Regions from separate parts of the Robertmurraya mangrovi genome, predicted to be linked through region 1. Evidence: predicted binding sites of a transcription regulator. Region 1 holds the regulator's gene; each other region holds the start of a gene.
The links. Region 1 encodes Rex, which represses fermentation and respiration genes when NADH is low (regulators of the CRP and FNR family bind a similar motif). Its sites were predicted from a motif close to TTGTGAAATATTTCACAA; they were not measured.

Region 1 (5,030 bases):
TTTAGCAAGTGCAAGTCGAGCTTTTTCCCCACCACTTAATGTAGAGACAATTTTTAAAACATCATCACCAGAGAAAAGAAAATTACCTAAAACGGTTCGAATTTCTTTTTCCGTCTTCATAGGGTAGTCATCCCATAATTCGTCAATCACTCTTTTATTAGACCTTAAGTTAGCTTGTTCTTGGTCATAGTAGCCTACCATAACGTTAGATCCACGTGAAATTTCACCTGATAAAAGAGGTAAGGTTCCGATAATTGTTTTTAATAAAGTAGATTTACCTACACCGTTTGGACCAACTAGGGCAATACTTTCTCCTCTAGTTAACCGTAGGGAAATGCCTTTCGAAATGGCCTCTTGATCATAACCAATAGTGGCATGTTCAACCTTTAAGACATCGTTACCCGTTTGTTTCTCAATTTGAAAACCAAAAGAAGCAGACTTCTCATCTCCTAATGGGCGGTCCATTACTTGCATTTTTTCAAGCTTTTTTCGTCTACTTTGTGCTCGTTTGGTTGTTGAAGCTCGAGCTAAGTTCTTTTGAATAAAATCCTGTAATTTAGAAATTTCGTCTTGTTGCTTTTCAAATAGCTTCATTTCTCGTTCGTATTGTTCTGCCTTTTGGTCTAAATAAGAGCTGTAGTTACCCGTAAATTTAGCAATTTGATTTCTCGCTATTTCATACACTTGATTTACTACTTTATCGAGGAAATAACGATCGTGGGACACGATTAAAATTGCCCCGTCATAACCCTGTAAATATTGCTCTAACCATGAGAGTGTTTCAATATCAAGATGGTTAGTCGGCTCGTCCAAAATAAGAATGTCTGGCTTTGTTAATAATAATTTACCTAAGGCTAAACGTGTTTTTTGCCCACCACTTAAGCTATCAATTTTAGTTGAGTAATCAAAGGATTGGAAATTTAACCCATGAAGAACGGATCTGATATCAGATTCGTACTGGTATCCACCATTTTCTTTGAACTGAACCTGCAGACGGTCATACTCTTTAAGTACTCGATCATAATCAGTCGGATTGTTAAACGTAGACGGATCAGCCATTTTCGCCTCAAGCTGTCGTAGTTCAGCTTCTTGTTTTTTAAGATGACTAAAAACAGTCAGCATTTCTTCCCAAATAGAGAGTCCTGATTCAAGTCCAGTTGTTTGTGCTAAGTAACCAATCGTCACATCCTTTGGTTTAACGATGTCGCCACTTTCATACGAAATTTGCCCGGCTATAATTTTTAATAAAGTAGATTTTCCGGCACCATTACGTCCAACTAGTGCAATCCGGTCTCTTGTTTGTACTTCTAACTTTATATTGGATAAAATAAGGTCAGCACCATATGATTTGGATAGTTGATTAACTTGTAATAATATCATCATTTTTCACCTCAATACTCTAGTGATAAGTGTAACTGATTCACGTAGGAACAGCAATATAAGTAGTATTGATAAAGATTTTTTGTATGTTCAATCATTCTATAAATTGGGCTATTTTTCAATTGTTATGGAAAGAGCTTTTTGTGAAGAAAAGAACAAAGATTTCACACAGATTGACAAAAATAGTGTATCATTTTTTATGAGAGGGTGTTTAGACATGTCAGGATTTACTCACTTCAATGAAGAAGGCAGAGCTAAAATGGTTGATGTTAGTGATAAACAAGAAACCGTCCGTACAGCTATTGCTTATTCTAGTATAAAGGTAAATAAAGATATTTACGATGGAATTGCCAATAACGAGATGAAAAAAGGAGATGTATTGGCTGTGGCTCAAGTAGCGGCTGTTATGGCGGCTAAGAAAACTTGGGATATTATCCCAATGTGCCATCCACTTCCTCTTTCTAGCATTGACATTTCATTTGAATGGGAAATAAATAAAGAAGAGTATACATTATTAATTCAATCATTTGTAAAGACAAAAGGGAATACGGGTGTGGAAATGGAAGCGCTCACAGCAGCATCGGTATGCGCACTAACCGTTTATGATATGTGTAAAGCTTTAGATAAAGGCATGGTCATTGGTCCAACTTACTTAGTAGAGAAGACCGGTGGGAAACATGGCGATTACAAGAGAGAAGTATAATGAGCCAACAAAAATAGGCAAGGGGAATTTTAAATGAATAATGACAGTATGAAAATCCCACAAGCAACGGCAAAACGATTGCCTTTATATTATCGTTTTTTAAAAAACTTACACTCTTCTGGTAAACAGAGAGTGTCATCTGCAGAGCTTAGTGAGGCAGTAAAAGTAGATTCTGCTACGATTCGAAGAGATTTTTCCTATTTCGGAGCATTAGGGAAAAAGGGATACGGGTATAATGTTAATTATCTCTTATCATTCTTTAGAAAAACGCTGGATCAGGATGAGTTAACCAAGGTTGCTTTAATTGGAGTAGGTAACCTAGGAACAGCATTTTTGAATTATAATTTTTTAAAAAATAATAATACAAAAATTGAAATGGGATTCGATGTAGAGTCCTCTAAAGTAGGGACTAAAATTGGAGATGTACCTATTTATCATATGGACGACTTAGAAAGAGTGATTGAAGAGGATGATGTACAAGTTGCTATTCTGACTGTACCTGTATCTGCCGCACAATCCATTACAGATAGACTTGTAAAAGTAAATGTAAAAGGGATATTGAACTTTACACCTGCTAGACTAACGGTCCCTTCTACGATTAGAGTACATCATATTGATTTAGCAGTTGAGTTGCAATCTTTAGTTTATTTTTTAAAACATTACTCCGAGGTAGAAGAAGTAGAGTAGTAAAAAATCATAGAATTAACCAATAGAATTCGACTGAGGTTAGTGGTATATTCTTTATGTTAGAATTATTTCGATCGAATTGCTTTTAGTTCCATAATAAAAGTATTATGATACTAATGCCATTTATAAATAATAGTTTACGATGAGTGATAGATTAAGGCTATTGATAAGGAGGTGAGGCACATGATGAATCTTGGAATGGGAAGCCTCTTACTAATTGTGTTTGTTGCACTATTAATTTTCGGTCCAAAGAAGCTACCTGAGCTTGGAAAAGCAGCAGGAAACACACTGCGTGAATTCAAGAATGCTACAAAAGGGCTAGCAGATGATGATGAGGACGATGAAAAGAAGAAAGTTAAGTAATGTTAGGATGAAACCGTTATGAGTCATAAAGATATGACGATTTATGAGCATATAGGTGAATTAAGAAAACGGCTTGTATTTGCAGTCGTTTTCTTCTTTATTGCCACTGTTATTAGTTTCTTTTTAGCAGAGCCGTTAATCGTTTACTTACAGAAGGCGGATGAAGCAAAAGAGTTAACGATGAATGCTTTCCGTCTAACTGATCCAATTAAAATTTATATGCAGTTTGCCTTTTTGATTGCCTTTGTATTAACTTCGCCATTTTTACTTTATCAGTTGTGGTCGTTTATTAGTCCTGGGTTATATGAAAAAGAGAGAAGAGTAACATTAAGTTATATACCTATTTCTGTGTTTTTATTTATTACAGGAATTGCTTTTTCTTATTTTGTACTTTTTCCTTTTGTTGTTGAGTTTATGACAAGAGTGGCTAATCGGTTAGATATTAATCAGGTAATAGGTATTAATGAATATTTTCAATTCTTGTTTCAATTAACGATTCCTTTTGGTTTGCTTTTCCAGCTTCCAGTTATCATTATGTTTCTAACTAGGCTTGGAATTGTAACACCCATGTTTCTTTCTAAAATTAGAAAGTACTCTTACTTTGTATTGCTCGTTATTGCAGCATTTATTACTCCACCTGAGCTTTTGTCGCATATGATGGTGACCGTACCTCTACTTTTACTATATGAAGTAAGTATCATCATTTCGCGTGTATCCTACAAAAAGGTATTAGAAGCAGAAGAGAAATATGAACAAGAATATAGCCAAAACGAAGAAAAATGAGCCTGTGAACCAAGCTCATTTTTTCTTTTTTTGGATATTTTTAATTTTAAAATGAAACATGATCATTCTAATACCAGAACCGAAATCAAAAGTAGCTAAAATAACTAGTAGATAAGTGAAGAAGCCCCATTCACCGTTTCTTGTAACATCTTGGATAGCAAAAACGGTAAATAATACTCCTAAAACGATATAAATGATTCCCGAAAATAACGGTGATTGCCTCATATAAATAATCCTCCGATAAAGCTTTGAATTTTCTCTGACTCTCGAATCATTCTTTCTATGTCTTCTTTAAAGACAGATTGTACTAAAAAGACAAATGTGTTCATGGCAATGTGGGCGACGATTGGAACGATAATCCGATTGGTTTTAACATATAAGAAGGCAAAGGTAAAGCCCATAGCTGAATACAGTAGTAAATGCTCTAATTCTGCATGTGCTAAGGCAAAAATAACAGAACTGATTAATCCTGATAGGAAGAAATTAAACCTTTGATAAAGAGAACCGAAAATGATTTTACGAAAAACAATTTCTTCGAGAATCGGTCCGATTACGGAACTTACTAAAGCAACAATCGGAAAGGCCTCAATAAAACTTAAGATTTGCTGGGTATTTTCTGACCCCATTTCAATGCCTAATAACCTTTCAATGTTTGCAGCTAGACCTTGAGCAAATAAAGCAAGAAATACCCCGCCTACTGCCCAAAAAATAGAAGAATTGATTGAAGCAACTTTTCGCTCATTATATCCTTTTTTCATTTCTTTCCTTAATAAAAATAATACGATTAAGAGCGTTAATGAAAAACTAAAAACTAACCAAATAATAACAGAAAGAACCTGCATATCTTCTATAGTCTTTCCAAAGAAAACTCCTGAAAAAGCAATGATGGGAACTCCGATAAAGCTGGAGAGCTGCATACCAATATAGGCGATTAAGATAATCCAATATTCCCTTTTCAATATTATTAATCTCCTTTAGTAAATGTAATCAATGATGGCACTATCTTTCATTTTACAAGTAATAAGCTTAATGTTTCAAATTAGAGGACTTGTTAATGTAAATATTCAGGTAGATGTATTTAATAACTATGGGCCTTGCCTGACAAGCATAACTA
Region 2 (5,030 bases), on a different contig from region 1:
AATTTCAAGTCTAGTCATTGTCGTTTCCATCATGTTCACCTCGAAGATTGATGTTTAGCTGGTTAAAAGTTACTGAACAGAATGCGTCACATAATATTTATCTTGTATTTCCTTGTTATCTAACGCTTCTTTCCAAGGCTCAACATATCTAGTTAATGTTTTTTCAAGTCTTTCATTTAACTCATGTCTTGTCTTCTTATCTTTTAATACTTCTTTCACATGCTCAAGACCTACTCGCTCTACCCATGTTGATGTTCTCTCTAAGTAGTTCCCACTTTCACGGTAGTATTGAACGTATGCGCCTACCATGTCCATAATTTCTTCCTCTGTTTTTACTGTGCAAAGAAGATCTCCTGCTCGAAGGTCTGTTCCTCCATTACCAGCCACGTAAATTTCCCATGCTCCATCTATACCGACAATCCCAATGTCTTTAATTCCCGATTCAGCACAGTTTCTCGGACAGCCAGATACACCCATTTTGAATTTGTGTGGAGTATCTAAACGTTCGAATTTCTTCTCTAGTTTAATACCAAGACTCATAGAATCTTGTGTACCAAAGCGACAGAATTGTGAACCTACACATGTTTTAACCGTACGAAGTGTTTTTCCATATGCGTAGCCAGATGGCATATCTAAGTCTGACCATACATGGATTAAATCTTCCTTTTTCACTCCCATAAGAGCAATCCTTTGTCCGCCTGTTAGTTTCACAAGAGGAACATTGTACTTATCAGCCACTTCAGCAATGGTTTTTAAATCTTTGGCTGTTGTTACTCCACCATACATTCTTGGTACAACAGAGTAAGTGCCGTCTTTTTGAATATTGGCATGCATTTTTTCGTTTACTAAACGAGAATCTCTTTCTTCTCTATACTCTTCTGGATAAATCATTCCAAGATAGTAGTTGAGTGCTGGACGACATTTCGAGCATCCTTCTTCATTTTTCCACTCAAGAACATTCATCACTTCTTTTACACTCATTAAGCCCTTCGCTTTAATTTCATCTACTACCTCATCTTTGCTTAAAGTAGTACAACCACAAATGGATGTTTTCTTAGCTGAAGCATCATAACCGTCACCCAGTGTGTAAGCTAAAATATCGGAAACAAGCGATTTACAACGGCCACATGAACGTCCGGCGTTAGTACAGCTGCCTACTTCCTCTACTGTTGTTAATCCTTGTGTCTTAATGGATTCAACAATCGTTCCTTTTGTTACCCCGTTACAACCACAGACAAGTTCTGAATCTGGCATAGATTCCACACCTACGGATTCGCTTCCACATGTATTTGATTCTAAAATGGAACTGCTTGTCTTTCCGCTTATATCTTCTTTTTCTGTTAACATTCTAAATAGTCTTGTGCTATCTTTTGTGTCACCGTAAAGAACGATACCGACAATTTGGTTATTTCGAATTAATATTTTTTTGTAGATTCCTTCAAACTCGTTGTGTACTTTAATCGACTTTGTTGAAGGGTCGTCGTTGATTTCTCCAGCTGAATATAAGTCAACATTTGAAACTTTCAGCTGTGTACCTACTGTTGATCCTTCATATGGTTTCGGTTCGCGACCTGTCATTTTTTCCGCTAGCACTTTACCTTGTTCATAAAGTGGAGCTACCATACCATAAGTGATTTCACGGTGCTCGGCGCATTCCCCAACCGCATAAACATTCGGTATATTTGTTTCCATAAAGTCATTTACGACAATTCCTCTATTTACGTAAATATTTGAGTCCTTCGCTAGTTGAACATTTGGTTTAATTCCAACCGCCATAACCACTAAGTCCGCTTCAATTTCTTGTCCATCTTTGAAACGAAGTCCTGTCACTCGTTCTTCACCAACGATTTCAACTGTTTCTTTTTCTAATAAAAAATTCATTCCTTGAGCTTCAAGTTCATTTTTCAACATTTCAGCAGCAGTTTGATCCAGTTGTCTTTCCATTAAATATGGAGTTAAATGCACAACATCCACTTTCATACCTAAATTGAGTAAGCCGCGAGCTGCTTCTAATCCAAGTAATCCTCCACCAATAACAACAGCCTTTTTATAGTGTTTAGATGTTTTAATCATCATGTCACAATCTTTAATATCGCGGAAACCAACAACCCCTTGTTTATCCGCTCCTGGTAGAGGAAGGATGAAAGAGCTTGATCCTGTTGCGATAATTAAATCATCATATTCTACTACTCGATTTTTATTTGAGTGAACCTGTTTGTTCTCTGTATCAATTTGGACAATTTCTTCATCTGTATAAAGTTCAATTCCGTTATTTTTATACCAATCCCAATTATTTAGGACAATTTGATCAACCGTTGTATCTCCCTGTAGGACCGTTGACAGCTGAATTCTATTATAGTTAGGATGTGGTTCATTTCCGAAAATCGTGATATGAAAAGTTTGAGGGGCTAGTTTTAAAATTTCTTCAATTGTTCTTACTCCAGCCATTCCATTTCCTATTAAGACTAGCTTTCTTTTTTCCATGGTTGTTTCCCCCTGTGTGTGATGTGAGTGATGCTTGTTTCTAGGTGTCCTTTTTGTTTGCTCACTATTTCACATATCTGTTGATAGCTTTATTTTAACCCCATAATGGTTGTGAATGTGTGACGAACTTCACACATTTTCATTAGTTTGTGATTACTTTCACATATTGTTCATGGAGTAAGCGTTTTCAAAACAAAATAGTTCTCTTGCTGTTTAGATATATAAAAAAATAGTACGCCATCATTAGCGTACTATTTTTATACATTTACGAAACCGTTACACCTGTGTCATAAGCATAAATTAGCTCTTCAACAAAGTGCTTTACCGTTTCCCCTGTATCCTTGAATCCAACTGCCTCATATAAGCTTTTCGCCTTAATATTTTCAGGATGGAAGGTTAATAGGATTTTCTCACACTGGAATCGGTCTACCATATCTTTTAGGACCAACTCTAGAGATTGCTTTCCATAGCCCTTTCCTTGGAATTTGAAATCAATCATGATTCTACCAACCTCATAACCTTTCAATTCCTCTGAGTATCCATACATTGTAAAACCTACTAAAGTTTCGTTGTCATAAATTGCTTTCGTTACCCATCCACCTTCTATACTTGCTTGAGTAAGCGAAAAACAGTTTGAAGCAATATCTTTTTCAAAAATTTTATTTTTTTGGTCTTCTCTACTTCTTAGTAAAACAACATCAAACCAGTTTTCTTTTGTAATATCTTTAAGTGTAATCATTTCTATACCTCCAATGAATATAAAAATATTTTATCATTGGAGGTTAGTAAAAAACTACTAAAATATTCCTTTATTTTTCCACTGAGTTAATTGATCTTCTGACGCTCCTAATATAGAAGTTAAAATTTCTTCTGAATGTTCTCCCTTTTCTGGTGGAAGATTAGATAATGGAAGTTCAAAACCACTATACATTTTTACTTGACGGTCTCCATTGCCATTTTCAAATAAATGACTCATAAACATCGGAAATTCTTTTAATTCGTTCGTTTCTAACACAGGGGCTAAACAACAATCTACTTTCATACTAAAATCAATCCATTCAGACAGTGTTTTACTCTTAAAAAGTGACTTAACTTCCTCATAAATGGAGGTGCTTTCCTCCGTTTTTGAAAAATGGTGTTCGATCAAGTCTTCGCGCTCGACCGCTAGGCAGAAATAAGTCCAAAACTTTTTCTCTAAAGCTCCAAGACTCACATAGCGGTTATCCGATGTTTCATACAGCCCATAGCAGACAACTTCACCATTAAGAACAGATACGCCTGAAGGGTAACCGGTTGCTTGCTCATAGAGGAGGTGGTTCCCCATTAACGAAACCATTACATCTGCAATAGAAATACAGTGGTAACTTCCTTCTCCAGTTTTACCTCTTGAAACGAGCCCTGCTAAAATTTTTTCACTTGCAGCAATCCCTCCATAAAAATCTGCTAGAGTAATAGAGGGATGGACGGGTCTTCCGTTCATGTCCTTCAACTGAGCTAAAACACCACTTACCGCCATATAGTTTAGGTCATGACTGCCAAGCTTGTTTTCATTCCCGTATCCCGTTATGGAACAATAAACGATGTTCGGATTGACTTCCTTTGCTTCGTGAAACCCAAGTCCTAGTTTTGACATGACGCCAGGTCGGAAACTTTCTAGAACCACATCCGCTTTAGAAATGAGTTGAAGTGCTATATCCTTCCCCTCTGGTTCCTTCAAATTCAGCGTAATACTTTTTTTATTGCGGTTATTAGCTAAATAAACTAAACCCGTTCCATTTTTTTTCGCTCCAGTTACTCGTGCTGGGTCTCCTTCTAATGGTTCCACTTTTATGACCTCCGCACCTAAGTCTGCTAATCTCATTGAAGCGAACGGACCTGGTAAATAGTTTGAGAAATCTATAATTCTTATACCGTTTAACATGGGAGAATCCTTTCCTTAAGCAGTATGATTTTTGGATGATAGTTATTTATCCCTCATTACTAAAGAGCTCTTCCAACTGCTTTCTCAGCATAAATTTCTGTATTTTACCACTCGCATTTCTTGGGAGAACATCGCAGAATACATATTTTCTTGGACGCTTATAGTTAGCGAGGTTTTCGCTATTTAAACACCATTGGTCGAGGTCTTTTTCAGTTAATGCTGGATCTTTTTTAACAACAAAGGCTGTTACGGTTTCTCCCCAGCGATCATCTGGTTGACCTACGATAGCAACATCAAGCACGCCACCTTGTTCATATAAAACATCTTCTACTTCACGAGGATAAATATTTTCGCCTCCGCTAATAATCATATCGTCTACCCGGTCCTTCACCCATAAGTAGCCTTCGTCGTCTAAATAACCAATATCTCCAGAGTGGTACCAACCTTTATACATGGCATGACTTGTTGCTTCCTCGCGGTTATAGTAGCCACTCATCATACAAGGACCTTTTACAATGATTTCTCCTGTCTCACCTGCTGGGACAACATCATCTGGATCTGATGGTCCATCTTCTTTAGGCATTACGATACGGATTTCGTGATTTAAACACGCTTGCCCAGCAGA
Region 3 (5,030 bases), on a different contig from region 1:
GTCCCTATTTCCCAAGTATCTGCATTATGACAGAACTGACAGCGCAGAAGACAACCTTGAGTAAAAATGACATAGCGAATGCCAGGACCATCTACTGTTCCAAATGTTTCGATTGAATGTATGTTTCCGTTCATGATGTGTACTCCTCTCGAGATAAGCTTGCTGTTTTACATTGGTGTTCATTCCATGAAGAAAAGGGGGAGCGTAATAATAACATGTATACGATCCAGTTATTTCTAGATAAGGAAGTATATGTTTTCTGAATTTAGATTACTGTCTAGCTCCAACGCCCAGCGACTAGTGTACTTCGCTCCTCTCCCTACGATAAGTCAACATCGAATCGCTGACGCTCTTCGTGTTTCCTTTATCTCAGTCGAGGCGCTCCAGTCCATACGTCGCTAAACGGGCGCTTACGCTTTTCTTAATTACATTGAACCATGGAATGTGCGGTTGATTACGTCAAGCTGCTGTTCTCTAGTTAATTTAATGAAGTTAACGGCATAACCGGATACGCGAATCGTTAACTGTGGATACTCTTCTGGGTGCTCCATTGCATCAAGTAATGTTTCTCTATTAAATACGTTTACGTTTAAATGGTGACCTTGTTTGATAGAGTAACCATCTAAAATACTCACTAAATTACGAATTCTGCTATCATCATCTTTTCCTAAAGCTTTTGGCACGATAGAGAAAGTATTTGAGATACCATCTAATGCATAGCTATATGGTAATTTTGCAACAGAAGATAGGGAAGCTAGAGTACCTTTTGTATCTCTACCATGCATAGGGTTCGCACCAGGAGCAAAAGGCTCACCTGCACGACGACCATCTGGTGTATTACCTGTTTTCTTACCATAAACAACGTTAGAAGTAATCGTTAAAATAGACATTGTTGTTAGTGAATCTCTGTAAGTTTTATGCTTACGAAGTTTTTTCATAAAAGTTTCTACTAGTTCTACAGCGATACTATCTACACGGTCATCATTGTTACCGTATTTAGGGAAATCTCCGTTAATTTCAAAGTCAATAGCAGTTCCATCCTCGTCACGAATAACTTTCACTTCTGCATATTTAATCGCACTCAGTGAGTCTGCCACAACGCTTAGTCCAGCAATACCAGTCGCCATAGTACGAAGGATCTGTGAATCATGTAATGCCATTTCAATTCTTTCATAGCTGTACTTATCATGCATATAGTGAATCACGTTTAATGTGTTGATATAAAGCCCAGCAAGCCATTCCATTGTTTGATCAAATTTTGCCAGTACTTCATCGTAATTCAGAATGTCTGAAGTAATAGGGGAAGACTCAGGTGAAACTTGGATTTTGTACTTTTCATCTTTACCGCCATTAATCGCATATAGAAGGGCTTTCGCTAAGTTAGCACGTGCTCCAAAGAATTGCATTTGCTTACCAATTTCCATAGCTGAAACACAGCATGCGATTCCATAATCGTCTCCCCATTCAGGGCGCATCACATCATCATTTTCATATTGAATCGAACTTGTCTCAATGGAAATTTTTGCACAATATTTTTTGAAGCCTTCTGGTAGTTGTGTTGACCATAAGACTGTTAAGTTAGGCTCTGGTGCAGGGCCAAGGTTAGATAATGTGTGCAAGAAACGGAAAGAACTCTTAGTTACAAGAGGACGTCCATCCATAGCCATTCCACCAATTGATTCCGTAACCCAAGTTGGGTCGCCACTAAATAATTCATTATAATCTGGAGTACGAGCAAATTTGACTAAACGAAGCTTCATAACAAAGTGGTCAACTAGTGCTTGAGCTTCATCCTCTGTGATAAACCCGTTTTGAAAATCTCTATTAATATAGATATCTAGGAAAGTGGAAACACGCCCCAGACTCATTGCAGCACCATTTTGCTCCTTAATAGCAGCAAGGTAAGCTAGATATAACCATTGGAAAGCTTCTATTGCATTAGTAGCAGGTTGTGATAAATTAAAACCGTAAATCTCTCCTAGTTGTTTTAACTCTTGTAATGCACGAATTTGTTCTGAGATTTCTTCTCTCAATCTAATTACATCTTCGCTCATAACAGCTGTAGTACCAGCTAAATCTTTTTTCTTCTCTGCGATTAAGAAATCAACACCGTAAAGGGCTACACGTCGATAGTCGCCGATAATACGTCCACGACCATATGCGTCAGGTAAGCCAGTGATAATACCTACTTTACGAGCAAGCTTCATTTCATCTGTATATGCATCAAAAACTCCTTGGTTATGAGTTTTTCTATATTCTGTAAAAATTCTCTCGATTTCTTTATTTAATTCAAATCCGTAAGACTCACAAGATTGTTGAGCCATTCTTATTCCACCATAAGGTTGAAGGGAACGTTTAAATGGTTGATCTGTTTGAACACCCACTACTTTTTCAAGCTCTTTATTTAAATAACCAGCGCCGTGAGAGACAATGGAAGATACAACTTCCGTATCCATATCAAGAACTCCACCGTTTTCACGTTCTTTTTTCGTTAATTCCATCACTTGTTTCCAAAGTTCAGTTGTTGCTTCTGTAGGACCTTCTAAAAATGAATCATCTCCTTCATATGGAGTGAAATTCTTTAGAATAAAGTCTCGTACATTTACTTCTCTTTGCCAACTACCTGTTGAAAAACCTTTCCATTGGTCCATGATGGTCCACCTCTTAAGTTAATTTATATATATAACAGTTATTACAATTTAATCTTAAATGAAGTATAACAGTTTTAAATGTGAAGTACATCACACTTTTGGGTTTGTAATTTGACATTATTATGAACATTGGTTTTGTGTGGTATATTTCAATCGTAAAAGTGTACTTAACAGTTAATGAGTTGCAAAACTGTACTATAATTGATTGTTGGTGCTCTTCAATTAACACTATTGTAACGCCACTAACAGTTAAAAAGAGGTCGAGCATTTGGAGATTTCGTGACATTTAAAAATGATGAAAGGAATTTGAACAAAAGAGGAAATTAAATATATAAAAATGTTGGAGGATATATGCGGATGAAAAGTGAATGGACTTTAGTGCGAAGAAAAGGTGAGGCTGCTTTGTTTACTGTAACAACAAAACAGCCTCAGAGCACATTAATCAACTACAATATAAGCAATCATTGGGCCACTACTGTTTTTATCAGGGTGTGTTAAACAGATAAGTCTGTATGTACCTTCTTGATCAAATTGAAGATCCACAACCGTTTCCTCACCTTTTTTCACAGTCCCTTTAATGTTGGTACCTTCAATCATAAATGGATGTTCTTTTCCGTTTACACCGTAAATCACTAATTTAACTTTTTCACCCTTGTTAATAAGAATGGTTCCAGGATCCCATCTGTAAGCCTCAATTTCTTTACCATCCTCTGTTGTAGACTTAAATTCACCTGTAACCATATGAATGACTCTAGCTTGATCTTGAGATGGCTGATTCATAACGGGTAGTGTATTTAGATTCATGTAGTACCAAACTGAAGCTGATGCTATCGTAAGGAAAATAAGTAGAATAAAGACTAAAGAACGTTTCTTAATAACTAGAAATTGCATAAACACCCCTCCTATAAGTTGTCCATACATTATATGCGTACTAGGAGGTAGAACTTGTCTACTTTTTTGAAATGGTTCAAATTCTTTGGAAATTAATTCTAGAGTGTTGTTGAAGGACTTATTCGTTAACAACAATCTGTATAGAAAAATTCCAAAACTACAAACTAAACTGTACAACTCTTTTCTAAAATCGTTGTTGTTTATATTGAAGAAGGACAGCTATTTTTAGAAAAAGATTATTTTTTTAAGGTGATGGGAATGTACCAACTATTTACACATAATGACTTAGACGGAGTAGGGTGCGGAATCGTGGCTAAGATTGCGTTTAAAGATCAAGTTGAAGTTAGTTATAATTCTGTCATGGGTCTCAATCATCAGGTGGCTCGTTATTTAGAAAGGGCCAATGATAAAAGAAATAAAGACAAGTTCGTGTTTATTACAGATTTATCAATCAACGAAGAGAACACGAAGAGAGTAGATGAATTTGTAAAGAACCGTGGAAGGCTCAAGTTAATTGACCATCACAAAACAGCTCTTCATTTTAATGACTATAGCTGGGGGAGTGTAAGAGTAGAGTACGATGATGGGCGTTTAGCATGTGCCACTTCCTTATTTTATGAGTATTTAATTCAGCATCGGTTAATTGAACCAACACCAGCTCTACACGAATTTGTTGAGCTTGTTCGTCAGTACGATACTTGGGAATGGGATGAAAATGACAATATTACTGCGAAGCACTTAAATGACTTATTTTTCATGGGCTCTATAGAAGATTTTGAAGAGAAGATGGTTGCGAGAATTCAAAAGAGTAGACATTTTGAATTTGACGAATTTGAGAAAAAGCTTTTAGAAATGGAAGAGGAAAAAATTGAGCGCTACATAAGAAGAAAGAAGAGAGAAATTGTTCAAACGTTTATTGGTGATTATTGCGCTGGAATTGTTCATGCTGAGAATTATCACTCAGAACTGGGAAATGAGCTAGGAAAAGAAAATGAACACCTCGATTACATCGCCATTTTAAATCTAGGTGGAAAAAAGATTAGTTTTAGAACCATCCATGATCATGTTGATGTCTCTGCCATCGCTGATTTATATGGAGGGGGCGGTCATGCAAAAGCAGCGGGCTGTTCTATTAATGAAGAAGCATATGAACTGTATGTAAAAGGAGCGTTTATAACTGAACCTATGAGACAAGATGCCTTTCGAAATCATTTCAATTTAAAAAACACTCCTCAAGGAAGTCTATACGAAAATCGTAAAGAAGATAAATTTTTTATTTATATGACAGGGGAGCATCATTGGGTTGTTGAAGAAAATGGTGAGCGTCATGAGCAAATATTTGATAGTTTTAGGGAAGCGGAAAAGTATGTTAAAAGGAATCATGCCGCTTGGTTGACTAGAGATGATCATTTTGTTGATTATTTAAGGGATTTTATGATGAAAATGAAAACAGATGAATCACTTGAAAACACCGAGCATTGAATAGAT
Region 4 (5,030 bases), on a different contig from region 1:
CAGCTGCTCTTGAGAGACGGTGAACCTTTTCAACAATTTCTCTTTCCATGGATGAAAGTGAAGCTTCTGGTTTTAATACTCGAACATTCATCATTTTCTTTGCCATCCAACGTGACATAGCTAGAGAGATAAAAGCACCGGAAAAACCAATAACCGCACTAAAAACTAATAGTGCACCAAAATCAATCCCACCAGCAGCATTAATGTAATTTCCTCCGCCAATGAGAGAAAAGATAATGCTAATGGTCACTAATACAAGAATATTAGTTAACAAAAAATAAAAAATACGCTTTCCCATACACTCACCCTTTACCTTTTTATAATAGATGTTTTGAACATAATCTTTTGTGGTAATAATTTTTGAGTTCATTTGAACTTATCCTAAGACTTATTATATGATGATGAAAAAAAGATTTCAACATATAAAACTTGTAAATACTGTTTCATAAGGGTGTTGACTATAGATTAGGAAACAATTAGGATGAAGAAAATGAGGACAGGGGTTTACTCTTTGTATAAGTTGTATATGTAGCTTGAATCAATTATTGATAAAATGACTAATGATATAAGATTTCTTAATTTAGAAGAAAAGGGACTCAGGGGTTGATATTGTTGGAACTATTTCAGCTTTCAAGAAGTAATATGGCAGATTTTCTAGTTGCTTTAAAAGGTGAAGGAGACCAGACTCCGTTGACCGTTCTTCAATCGGCATGGGCAAACTCCCACCAAAACGAAGTACATAATGGAACTTCACTACCTGCTTTCATGGAAACAAAAATGCCAGCTGTTTTTGAGAAATTTATAAAAGAAAATAAAAGTAAAATAGGATTCTCTATTAACGAAATTGTCATGTTAGGTAATCAAATTGAATTTACAAACCTTTCTCCAACTGCCGTTCAGAACTGGGTGAAGCGGGATGTGAAAAATTTGATTGGCTCTCCGCAGTTAGGAAAAAAATATACGGTTGATCAAGCAGCGATTCTTTTAATAATTGAAGACTTAAAGTCCTCCCTTGACTTTGAGTCCATTAGAAAGGTGCTAACATTAGTATTTAACAATCCTGCCGATCGAACCGATGATGTAATTGATCCACTAACATTGTATGCAGCCTATGCATCGATCTTTGAGAAAATTCATCATGAGAGATTAATACCTGGAGATATTTCAGTCCCTATCAATCTTCAAATAGAAGAGTTTATAAAAAAAGAATCCGAAACGCTGATTCCTACTTTTACTGGTTTAAATGAAGAACAAAGAAACATTGTCTTAAATGTTTTAATTATGACTACTTTAACCGTGCTATCTTCCTATTATCAAACATTAACAAAGCAATATATGACGGCAACGTTATTTTTAAATGGTATATAAACAAACAAAATCCCCCTAGAAATAGGGGGATTTGATGATTTCAGTCGAGGTGATCCTATTCAATACGTCGCTAACCAGGGCGCCTACGCTTTTCTGTTACGCAGCTGGTCTAAAGCTACTGTCTGGTGATTGATTGTTGTTTTCGATATGAGCTTTTTTTCTGAAGTACGGAATGACCCAGCGGTCTAAACCAAATCGACCAGCATTATAACCTGCAGCTAAAATGATGAATCCTAAGAAAATATCAGTAGGGTTATGTGATACAGTTCCTGCTAAGAAGAAAGAGAAGTTCATCATAAGTCCAAAGAATACGGCTGCAGAAGTTAAGCATCCTAAAATTAATCCTAAACCTACTAATAACTCACCCCAAGGAATAAGGAAGTTGAATACATCTATATTTGGTAATGCAAAGTTTTCTAGAAATGATACATACCAACCATAAGTTATGCTTCCGTCTGGACCTTTTACAGGATTAGCGACGGCATTTTTTAAATAACCTGAAGCATCAAAACCACCTGTTAATTTTCCAAGACCAGCAGTAAACCAAGAATATCCAAGGAATAAACGAATGACTGTTAATATCCCGGCAGAAATTTTATTCTCTCTTAAAAATTGATTGAACATTTTAATCCCAGCCTTTCTTTATTACTAATTATGTTTTTGTTTTGTTTACACTTACAATATACTCTAGATTTACTGATTAGAATATGATTTGTGAAATAGTTCACAAATTAGATAAAGATTGTTGAAGAAATTATGAACAATAAAGCTAGCTGTTCATCTTTTAATAAGTGTATATTCAACCGTGTATAAAGAATAAAAAATATGTTAAAATGTTTAGTAGTTTATCTGTATTAATCCTCTATCATCCTCTTAAAATCATTCCCCGGAAAGGAGCTCGTCTTTTTGTTTAATAAAGCTCAAGAACTACTTCAATCTTATTTTGGTTATTCTGCATTTCGCCCAGGTCAAGAGCAGGTGATTCGTTCCATACTTGATGGAGAAAACATGATTGCGATTATGCCGACAGGTGGAGGGAAGTCTATCTGTTATCAAATCCCAGCTCTTATGCTTCCAGGAACAACCATTGTTATTTCACCGCTAATTTCATTAATGAAAGACCAAGTGGATACACTAATTCAACTTGGGATTCCTGCAACCTATATTAACAGTTCCATTAGTATTGTTGAAGCTAGAGAACGGATGGAAGAGGCGAAGCTAGGAGAATATAAGCTTTTATATATTGCTCCTGAACGATTAGATTCACGTGAGTTCCTTCAAGATTTACAAAGTATACCCATATCGCTTTTAGCAGTGGATGAAGCTCACTGTATTTCCCAATGGGGGCATGATTTTAGGCCGAGCTATCTTAACATTATGAGATTGGTTAACTATTTACCTGAAAGACCGATTGTAGTGGGATTAACAGCCACAGCCACTCCAAAGGTTCGAGAAGATATTGGTCGGTCCCTACAGATAGAAGAAGGAAATATGGTTATTACGGGGTTTGAAAGAAAAAATCTCTCTTTCTCTTCTATTAAAGGTCAAGATAGACTCAAATATTTAACCAGCTATATTAAAAAGAACCCGTTAGAAGCTGGAATTATTTATGCTGCCACTAGGAAAACGGTAGATCAGTTATATGAGACATTAAAAAAGGCAAATATTAATGTTGCTCGTTATCATGCAGGTATGAGCGATGTGGATAGAAGCATCGAACAGGAACGTTTCTTACAAGACGACGCAACCGTAATGGTAGCAACTTCTGCTTTTGGTATGGGAATAGATAAATCGAACATCCGCTATGTTATTCATTTTCAGCTGCCGAAAAATATGGAGAACTATTATCAAGAAGCTGGACGTGCAGGGAGAGACGGGTTGGATAGTGAATGTATCCTTCTATACTCTTCTCAGGATGTACAAATACAGAGATTTTTAATTGAGCAGTCAAGCGAACGAGAGAGAATGGCACAAGAGTTAGAAAAGCTTCAATTAATGGTTGATTACTGCCATACAGAAGAATGTTTACAAGCTTATGTATTAAAGTATTTTGGAGAAACCGAGGTTGAGGCTTGTGGACGTTGTGGAAACTGTACAGACTCCAGGTCAAGTGTTGACGTTACAAAAGAAGCCCAAATGGTTTTGTCTTGTATAATTCGAATGGGGCAAAGGTTTGGTAAGTCTTTCGTTGCACAAGTGTTGACCGGTTCTAAAAATAAGAAAATCATTGAATTTGGCTTCCAAACACTTCCGACCTATAACATTTTAAAGGATAAAAGTTCAAAGGATGTTAGTGACTTCATTGAATTTTTAATATCGCAAGAAGTGGTTGCTGTTAAACATGGTACTTTTCCAACGATTTACGTTACTGCAAAAGGAAAGGACATTCTGCTTGGTAAGGACATACTTCTTAGAAAAGAAGCAGTTGAAACGAAACAGGTGTCAAAAGGAGATCCGTTATTTGAAGTACTAAGATCTTTAAGAAAAGAAATTGCTGACAGGGAAAAAGTTCCGCCATTTGTTATTTTCTCTGATAGCTCTTTAATGGATATGTGTGCGAAAATCCCGCAAAATGAAGATGAATTTTTAATGGTTAACGGAGTGGGGGAGAACAAGCTCAAAAAATATGGCCAAGCCTTTATGGATGAAATTGTTCGATACTGTGAGGCACATCCAGAACGGGAACCAATCCTTGAAACTAGTGCTACACCTAAATCAAAACCTAAAAAGAAGACTGTTACTGACTCTCATTTAGAAACATATAAATATCATCAGGAAAAATTAACTGTCCTAGAGATTTCTAGTAAACGTGATTTAGCTTTATCCACTGTCGAGAATCATTTACTTCAATGTTCCCAACAAGGGATGGAGTTGGACTTTTCAATTCTGCTAAACGAGGATGAAAGGTCGGCAATAGAAAAGGCAATTAACGAAGCAGGTAGAGATAAGTTGAAGCCAATTAAAGAGCTTCTTCCAGATCATATCTCTTACTTTCAGATAAAAATATATTTAATCATGACAAAGGTCAGTTCTCCTTTAGTAAACTAAAGGGGGACTGACCCTTTTATATGCTTTTTCCGGGGGAAGGTAAAAGCATGATTTATTTTACTTTTTTAAATGCGGTTCAGTTCCAACACTTACAATTTTGTATTCCATTTCATCTGTTTGTTGAATTAAGAAAAACATTTGGTTTTCACCAGGTTTTAACGAGCCTTTGTAGTCTTTCTTTAGCTCAACATAGAACTTAACTGCAAACTCTACCTGAGCTGTTTCACGGCCTACTTCTTTCATATCAATATATCTTAATTTATTTATACCCTTTTTAAATTCATCTACATTTAAGTTAACATTTAGTAATTGATCTTTTGAAATATCACTATTAATTAATAGGTTGTATATGAATAAATAGGCTGGATTAATATTTCCAGGTATATCTAAATCTAGGTAAGGAGGCTTGCTAATTTTCCAGTCTGCACCAACCTTTTGAATCTCAACAATGTAGGCGGATTTAACTCCTAAATCTCCAACAGGTACTACTACTCTATAAAATTTTGTATTATTATTTTCTTTTACAAACTCTGCTTTTGTTTTCTTCCATAACAGTAACGAGCCCCCGTCAGCATCTGGTTGAGCTAGCTTACCATTGTGAACGATAATTTTAT

Region 2: a site for Rex is predicted at 2,632-2,649, ahead of nirB (nitrite reductase large subunit NirB). Genes of this name have one in related genera too.
Region 3: a site for Rex is predicted at 2,730-2,747, ahead of pflB (formate C-acetyltransferase). Genes of this name have one in related genera too.
Region 4: a site for Rex is predicted at 2,081-2,098, ahead of SM124_RS17785 (DoxX family membrane protein). Genes of this name have one in related genera too.

Annotation. Positions count from the first base shown of each region.
Region 1 is NZ_JAXOFX010000025.1:40,322-45,351, reverse strand. It holds gene SM124_RS22325 (ABC-F family ATP-binding cassette domain-containing protein) at 1-1,380, opposite strand, end outside; gene moaC (cyclic pyranopterin monophosphate synthase MoaC) at 1,598-2,083, shown strand; gene SM124_RS22315 (redox-sensing transcriptional repressor Rex) at 2,117-2,770, shown strand; gene tatAY (sec-independent protein translocase protein TatAY) at 2,954-3,133, shown strand; gene tatC (twin-arginine translocase subunit TatC) at 3,152-3,916, shown strand; gene SM124_RS22300 (YdiK family protein) at 3,932-4,141, opposite strand; gene SM124_RS22295 (CPBP family intramembrane glutamic endopeptidase) at 4,138-4,875, opposite strand.
Region 2 is NZ_JAXOFX010000010.1:43,242-48,271, forward strand. It holds gene nirD (nitrite reductase small subunit NirD) at 1-30, opposite strand, end outside; gene nirB (nitrite reductase large subunit NirB) at 70-2,484, opposite strand; gene SM124_RS14920 (GNAT family N-acetyltransferase) at 2,750-3,223, opposite strand; gene SM124_RS14925 (CaiB/BaiF CoA transferase family protein) at 3,281-4,405, opposite strand; gene SM124_RS14930 (fatty acid--CoA ligase) at 4,452-5,030, opposite strand, start outside.
Region 3 is NZ_JAXOFX010000027.1:13,134-18,163, forward strand. It holds gene pflA (pyruvate formate-lyase-activating protein) at 1-134, opposite strand, end outside; gene pflB (formate C-acetyltransferase) at 426-2,651, opposite strand; gene SM124_RS22755 (cupredoxin domain-containing protein) at 3,090-3,542, opposite strand; gene SM124_RS22760 (DHH family phosphoesterase) at 3,801-5,024, shown strand.
Region 4 is NZ_JAXOFX010000014.1:92,544-97,573, forward strand. It holds gene htpX (protease HtpX) at 1-298, opposite strand, end outside; gene SM124_RS17780 (DUF1836 domain-containing protein) at 613-1,368, shown strand; gene SM124_RS17785 (DoxX family membrane protein) at 1,465-1,992, opposite strand; gene recQ (DNA helicase RecQ) at 2,275-4,416, shown strand; gene SM124_RS17795 (DL-endopeptidase inhibitor IseA family protein) at 4,474-5,030, opposite strand, start outside.